Linked DNA regions of Sporomusa termitida. The protein of the gene in region 2 interacts with the protein of the main gene of each other region in a pairwise test. Links are inferred from orthologs where the notes say so. Each region holds a gene or a part of one and is shown on either strand. Other genes may lie near its edges.

Evidence for each region.
Region 1: the proteins of rlmB (region 2) and tsaE interact in binary tests that used the Escherichia coli proteins (3 or more experiments, as listed by UniProt). The link is inferred for Sporomusa termitida from one-to-one orthologs.

Annotation. Positions count from the first base shown.
Region 1 is NZ_CP036259.1:948,807-952,569, reverse strand. What follows is about bases 390-3,340. They hold tsaE (tRNA (adenosine(37)-N6)-threonylcarbamoyltransferase complex ATPase subunit type 1 TsaE), read right to left. Parts: upstream 2,137-3,340; coding sequence 1,642-2,136; downstream 390-1,641. Other genes in these bases: SPTER_RS04250 (sigma 54-interacting transcriptional regulator), read left to right, coding at 3,330-3,340; thiL (thiamine-phosphate kinase), read right to left, coding at 2,143-3,150; tsaB (tRNA (adenosine(37)-N6)-threonylcarbamoyltransferase complex dimerization subunit type 1 TsaB), read right to left, coding at 969-1,661; rimI (ribosomal protein S18-alanine N-acetyltransferase), read right to left, coding at 518-967; SPTER_RS04275 (alpha/beta-type small acid-soluble spore protein), read left to right, coding at 390-392. Outside these bases: tRNA (adenosine(37)-N6)-threonylcarbamoyltransferase complex transferase subunit TsaD, read right to left, coding at 1-67; more of SPTER_RS04275, read left to right, coding at 192-389; more of SPTER_RS04250, read left to right, coding at 3,341-3,763. UniProt on the Escherichia coli protein: Required for the formation of a threonylcarbamoyl group on adenosine at position 37 (t(6)A37) in tRNAs that read codons beginning with adenine.
Region 2 is NZ_CP036259.1:27,058-30,627, reverse strand. What follows is about bases 327-3,084. They hold rlmB (23S rRNA (guanosine(2251)-2'-O)-methyltransferase RlmB), read right to left. Parts: upstream 2,203-3,084; coding sequence 1,450-2,202; downstream 327-1,449. Other genes in these bases: SPTER_RS00135 (HD-GYP domain-containing protein), read right to left, coding at 2,365-3,084; SPTER_RS00145 (VanW family protein), read right to left, coding at 327-1,453. Also shown: SPTER_RS00150 (NYN domain-containing protein), read right to left, coding at 1-36; more of SPTER_RS00145, read right to left, coding at 56-326; more of SPTER_RS00135, read right to left, coding at 3,085-3,420; thyX (FAD-dependent thymidylate synthase), read right to left, coding at 3,483-3,570. UniProt on the Escherichia coli protein: Specifically methylates the ribose of guanosine 2251 in 23S rRNA.

The DNA.
Region 1 (3,763 bases), 920 kb from region 2 along the record:
TGGCAACTACAGCCGCCGATGTTTCATCACAGCTTGTTTCCAGCGCCAATGTTAAACTTTGATTCATTGAAAGACCTCCATTAGCTGTCTGCTAATTATTACATGGTGTAAATGATGTATTAAATTCCGAAAGTAAGCCAAATTAAAACCAAGGACTACAACATAAAGTCCGGGAAAGGAGGTGCGAATATATGGCACGCTCAAATAAACCTGTTAATCCTGGTGCGGAAAACGCTCTGGACCAAATGAAAATGGAAGTAGCCAATGAGTTAGGTATAGCTGAGCGCGTTCGCAGCCAAGGCTGGAATACTATGACTTCTGCTGACTGCGGTCGCGTAGGCGGTCACATGGTTCGTAAAATGATTGAGCAGTATGAATCTACTCTCCGATAGATTGTAAAGCACAGGGCGGCTACGGCCGCCCTGCTTATTTTGTCACCTTTTTACCGGGACCCGCATATGTTATCTTACACAATCACCCTGGGGCCACAATCTAACCGTGGCTCCTCTTTTTATACCTATAGTTTGTCGAGCCACATAATGAGCGCGTCTTCCCCCAGTTCGGCGTAATAATTGGGGCGAATGCCACACTCGATGAAGCCGCGCCGTGAATACAGCTTGCGGGCGGCGGTGTTGGCGGGGCGGACCTCAAGCGTCATACTGACTGCGCCTTTGACTTTGGCGGCAAGAATCATGTTCTCCAGTAAAAGCAAGCCCAGGCCTCGTCCCTGGTAGGCTGGCAACAAGGCAATGTTCGTCACATGGGCTTCATCCATAACCAGCCAGAAGCCGCCATAGCCCACAATGCGGCTGTCATCAGTCATAACCAGATAATGGGCCAGGTCATTATTGCCGATTTCTTCTTCAAAAGCAGCCCGTGACCAGGGCGTGGCGAAGGCCTCCTGTTCAATAATCAGTACCTCATCAATATCACCCTTCTGCATGCGCCGCAGAGCTAATTCCGGCATCTCAGCGACACTCCTGTGATTGCCGCCGTTCCCACAGCTCCTCAGCCTCTGAACGCCTGATATATAACGGTTCCAGCGCAGCTACATCATGCCTTACCCCCTGGTCATACAGCTGCTGGGCCAGAACTGCCACACTGCCGGCCCGGGGCATAACAACATGGGGCGGCGCCGGGTATTCAATCTCGTCTTTGTACATGACAGCAGCCTCACCCAGCAGCAGGACAGGCTTATCCTTAGCCGCCAGCTCGGCCTTGGCCTCAGCAAAAGCCACAACCCGCGGCGGTTCCACTTCAGCCATAACCCCCTTGCACCATTCGTACAAACCAAGATATACATTCCCTTTTTGGGCATCGAGCATCGGTGCCAGCAATACCCCCGGCGCCGGGCAGGCAAAAGCCATTGCGGCTAAAGTCGGCACCCCGATTACGGGAATATTAAGCGCATAGGCCAGGGCTTTGGCTGTGGCCAAACCAATCCTGAGCCCGGTAAAAGAGCCGGGGCCGTTACTTACGGCAATTGCCTTAAGATTGTTTTGCGAAACTTCTGCCATAGTGAGCAGACTGGCAATATGGGGCATTAACCGTTCAGAATGGGTCTTGCGGGTCTGAACAGTAAGTTCAGCCACCAATGCAGCCGGTGTGGCAATGGCAACACTGGACACAAGTGTGGCTGTATCAACAGCAAGAATCGGCAATCTGTTTCAACTCCTCACAAAGCTCTACATATCTTGTCCCCACAGCCGTGAGACAAAGAATACGCTCACTGGGGCCATCACCGGCCTTAATTGTCAGCCACAGTCGTTCGGCCGGCAAAAATTCCGGGAATTTGTCCGGCCATTCAATAATAGCGATGCCGTGAGCCCCAAGATAATAATCAAAGCCGATATCGGCGAGTTCAGCCGGGTGTTGCAGCCGGTAAAGATCAAAATGATATACCGGCAGTTCCTGACCACTGCCGGTTATTCCCTCATATACATTAAGGACAGTGAAAGTCGGACTGGTAACATGCGCCGACACAGTCAGACCGGCAGCAATGCCCTGGCTTAACAGGGTTTTGCCGGCACCTAAATCACCGGCCAGACATAAAACATCACCTGATTTTAATAATTTAGCCATATTTTTGCCAAATGCATAAGTTTCATCAGGCGAGTGGGTCTTAATAACTAGCATAAGGTATTACCCCTCCTGGCGAAAATGATTAAACCCCCGGGGTTTAAGTTCTTGCACACAGCCTGCTGCGTCGACAAGGGTCACACCTTCGCCGGCAGCAACCACCTCGCCCACCCTGGTCACCGGCAGGTCGGGGTGCAGGGCCAACAGTGTTTCATATTTGCCTGGTTCCATCGTAAACACCAGTTGAAAATCCTCACCACCGAACAGGGCATAGTCAGTTGCCCGTTTGTTAAACCTGGCAGCGGCCGCTGCCAGTTCCGGTGCCAGCGGTATTTGACCGGCAAACAGCTTAATCCCGACCTGACTGGCCTTAGCTATTTCATGGGCTTCACTCGCCAGTCCGTCACTGATATCGTCCATACTGGTAGCGCCAAGGGCTGCCAGCAGCTGGCCGGTTCTGACCTGGGGCCGGGGCGTCAGATGGGCCGTAACCAGCGGCCAGGCAAAATCCTCATCCTCCCATTGACCGGCTTGCAGCAGGGCTAAGCCGGCGGCCGAACTGCCCAGCTTGCCGGTGACAGCCACCAGGTCACCGGGCTTGGCCCCGGAACGGCGCACCAGCTTAGCCGGTTCGACCTCACCGGTTACCGTCACATTAATTACCAGCCCCTGCGGGCTGGCAACGGTATCGCCGCCGACAATATTGACGCCAAACTCACGGCATATCTCTTTCATGCCTTTATATAGATTAACAACAAATTCCACCGGGATAGACGGGGGCAAAGCCACTGACACAACCGCATGCCGGGGGGCGCCCCCCATAGCCGCAATATCACTCAGATTAACCGCAATCGCTTTATAGCCAAGCTGCCAGGGCGTTGTTGTCGTTAGGTCAAAGTGGATTGTTTCAACAAGCATATCGGCCGTCAGCAACTGCAGCTGACGGGGCGCAGGCAAAACCACCGCTGCATCATCACCAATGCCAACGATCACACTGCTGTGATCATTGATCGTATCCTGTTTGATTAAATCAATCAGACCAAATTCACCTATATCGCTAAGCTCATCCACAGGAAAACACCACCTTCATGGCTGCGTAATGTTCCTAATTACTTCTCTTTTAGGCAAGCATTTCCTGCAAGGGTAGTATACCACAAACCAAAAAAAAGTTGTACGCAACAAAGGAATTCCTGGTTAAAACAGCAAATTTATTCCATAGGTAATGGACACAAACGTCAGGAGGCCTAAAAATGGATAAGCTGCGCTTAAAAATATCCAATATTGACAGACTCGGCCTTGTCCTTGATATCTCACGCGCGCTGGCGGCCAGGGAAATCAATATCATCTCCATGGAGCTTGAACTTAACACCATTTATGTTGAGATCGAGCCGCTGGCTGCTCTCGGGAAACAATCGCTTATCCATGAACTAAGTATGATCGAGCTGGTAACAGCAGTAAGCGAGATTAATCTCATGCCGCATCAGGAACGGGCTGAGCAGCTTAACGCCGTACTGACCGCCGTTAGTGACGGCATTATCGGCATTGACCTTGCAGGCCGTATTACCCAATACAACCCGGCGGCTGAGAAAATTGTGCGCTTACCGGCCAGTGAGGTGTTAGGGCAGGCATTTACTGCTATCTTTCCTGCCAACAGTCCGCTGCTGGAGGCACTACACGCCGGGAC
Region 2 (3,570 bases):
AATCACGTTATAACCATCGACGATTAACAAGTCCATCGAGAAAAGATCTCCAATCTTATTGCATACTGCCGGCATCAAACGGTTTGTCTGTATCCTTAGTCCTCTTTGTTTCTGCCTGAACCGGTTTTGGGGCCGGTCCGGTTTTGATCACGGTATTGTCAGGGGCATACTTGTCGCGCGATAGTACCTCGCGTTTTAGTTCTGTCCCATTATTATCACGGATAATCCGGATAACAGTTACTGAGTATCCGGGTTTACCCGGTTTTTCAACCTTGTTTTCGCCCGGGGGCAACGATGGGTCGGCTTTTTTTATGGTAGCCGGCTGAATCACCTGCTGGTCAACTGTCACAATATCAATGTTTTTATCAAGAGCACGCTGTCCGAATATCCCCACATTCAGTTTGTTGCCTTCTGCTTCGGCCATAATCATTACCGGCGCCGAGCTGTTATTGGCAAATTTAAAATCCAGGGTATTATACGCAACCGTTGCATCCCGCCCCAGCGGAACATAAGCAAGCGGCTTAGAATGGTTGGTACGTTCCACAATGTTAAGCCCGGCCAGCAGTACAGCGTTATATAATGTTGATGAAACCTGACATACACCACCGCCGATTCCAGGTACAAATTCGCCATTAATAATCTCCATGGCCTCTTTAAAGCCCTGTGATTTTTCTCTGGGGCCCACAGTATCGTTGTAGGAAAAGACCTGTCCGGGATAAAGCAGTTTGCCATTTATCTTTTGGGCAGACAATTTTACATTAGCTGTCCGGTTGGCATCTTCGGTGTTAAACACAGTTGTATACACGGCAACCAGTTCTTTTATGCCATTTTTAGCAAGCTCTTCGGCCGTAATTTCCGGATAGACCGGTTTTACCGGCAGGATGATGGTATTGGTCTCAGAACGGTTAACCGCCGACAGCATTAATTTTTTCAGAGCGGCAACATCAATCTCCTGCCCCTCGACCTCAGACACAATACCACCGGTATGCAGGCTGAGCGTGGCATTGCGCGGCGGTTTGTTGATATTTTCCTGAAGCTGCTCCAGGACTGTGTCAAGCTTATTCTCATTATACCTGATTTTGAGGGGCGTCGACCACCCCTCCACCTGGACGTCGCTAATTTTTTTCAGACGCTGCCACCAGGAGCCTTCACGCCCCACCTGCCATGCAGCATCGGCTGTTGCTTCGGCATCAATGCTATAATCAATATGCTCAGGTTCAATACGAAATGTCGCACTGCCATAAGTTAGCAAAATAGGCCGGCCCACCTGATCTTTTTGCCATACTGATAGCATTTGCGCCACTTCATCCCGGGATTTTCCGGCAACTTCAATGTTGGCCACTCTTACACCGCTATACACTGTCTGGGCAAACAGCGGCCTGGTCAGCCAAAAAGCGGCTATCCCGGTTAATATGATGGCCACTGCCAAAATGATCCCCATCCAGTGTTTCATTTTGTTTTCAGCTCCCTTTGTCTAAGGACTTCGTACAGCAACAGCGAGCATGCCACCGATGCATTAAGAGATGCAATCTTGCCCCGCATGGGGATACGCACAATATAATCACAGGCCTCTTTTGTTAACCGCCCCATGCCTTCGCCCTCACTCCCGACAACAATAACAACAGGGCCGGTAAGGTCGGCGTCATAATAGTCTTTTGTTCCGTCCATATCGGCACCTACTACCCAAAGGCCCTGTTTTTTTAAGGCTTTAAGGGTTTGGGAGACATTGCCGATTCGTGCCACTGGTACATGCTCAACTGCACCGGCCGAGGTTTTAGCTACGGTTTGCGTAAGAGGACAGCTGCGTCGTTTGGGGATAAGTACACCATGAACACCGGTTGCATCAGCAGTGCGTAAAATGGCCCCCACATTGTGAGGATCAGCCAATTCATCAAGAAGAACCAAAAATGGCGGCTCATCTTTCCCATAGGCAGCTGCCAAAATATCCTCCATCTCCACATAAGCAACCGGCGCCGCCAGCGCAACAACCCCCTGATGTCTCACCCCAGCCGACAGTTGGTCAAGCTTAACAATCTCAGTCTCTTGTATAACTAATCCCTGTTCCCGGGCCTGAGCAATGATATCGCGGATTGAGCCCTGCCGTTCCCCTTTGGCAATTAGAATTTTGTTTAGTGACCGGCCGGCTTTCAGCGCTTCCAGAACGCTATTACGGCCAGCTATTATTTCTGCGTCATTAGACATCAATATCGCTCCTTAAGGAAAAGTTTGTGTCTCTTATTATTATGAAAAAACGGCAGAATATAATCCTGCCGGTTGTCCATTCTAGTCATTCACAGATTTGATTCATAGTTTCAACATCCATAACAGGTGCACTACCGCCATTGCCGGCCGTATTAAGCTAATTTAAGAAACCTCGGCAATATACAATGCAGGGTTGGCTGTCATATCAATAGTAACAGTTTGGCTTACCCGTTCGCCGGCGGCGTTTGCAGTTATACTGATAATAGGTTTAGTCTTGCATTCGTCGGCATAGTCTTTAATAATCCCCGTTGCTTTATTATTCAACCGGACTACAGCCCCCATCGGATAGCGGGCGACATTTTTAGCGAGCAGCTGAATATACTCCGGATTGAAGTAAGTACCGCCTGCTTTTTGAATAATGGCTAATGCATCATAGACAGACAATGCTTTCCGGTAAGGGGTCGTCGCTGTCATGGAACAATATACGTCGGCAATGGCCACAATCTGAGCAAACTCATGAATGGAGCTGTCACTGGCGCCACGGGGATAACCGCTGCCGTCAAAACGCTCATGATGCTGCAATGCGCAGTTGGCAGCCGCTAAGCTGATATCAGAGTTACGCTGCAGAATTTCATAGCCTTTCTCCGTATGTTTTTTTACGATCGCCATCTCTTCCGGGGTCAGCGTGCCCGGCTTATTGAGGATATCACGGGAAATAGTTATCATACCGACATCCCGGAGCAGCGCCCCCAGGCCCAGATCCCGTAACCGCTGCCCCTCCAGGCCGCAGCTGATTCCCATCATTGTGGCAAAGAAATAACCATTAACAGCATGTTTAAACAGATAGTCGTTGCACATCTGCATGGCAGTAAATAAAGGCTGGATCTCCTTGTGTATACAACACTCGTCTAAAAGTGACAGCAACTTATCTTTGACCGTCCCCATCTGAACATACTTGCCAACACTTACTTCAGTCAGCGCCGCATGAGCGTTCAGGACAATCTCATTCCTGGCACTTTGCGCTGCTTCATCAGCAGGGTCGATAAGCAGCGCTTCCCCCTGAATGTAGATATACTTAATATCAAGTTCGGACAATTTAGAAACATGATACTCGGTCAGTTCAACCCCGCTGTTCAAAACCACCTGACCATTTAGCCCGTATACGGGCTGAGCCAACTGCATACCTGCCTGGACACCCTCCAGAAGCACACGCCGCATTGTCGATTACCTCCAGCGAAAATTGCACATAATTTGTTGAATATGTGTACTAGGTAAGAGTTCTACTTTTGCGATTTAATTCCTGCCAGCCGGCCGCATGACAGGGCCCCCTCCGGGCAATAACCACCGGTTACGCAGGTTGGACCGGCT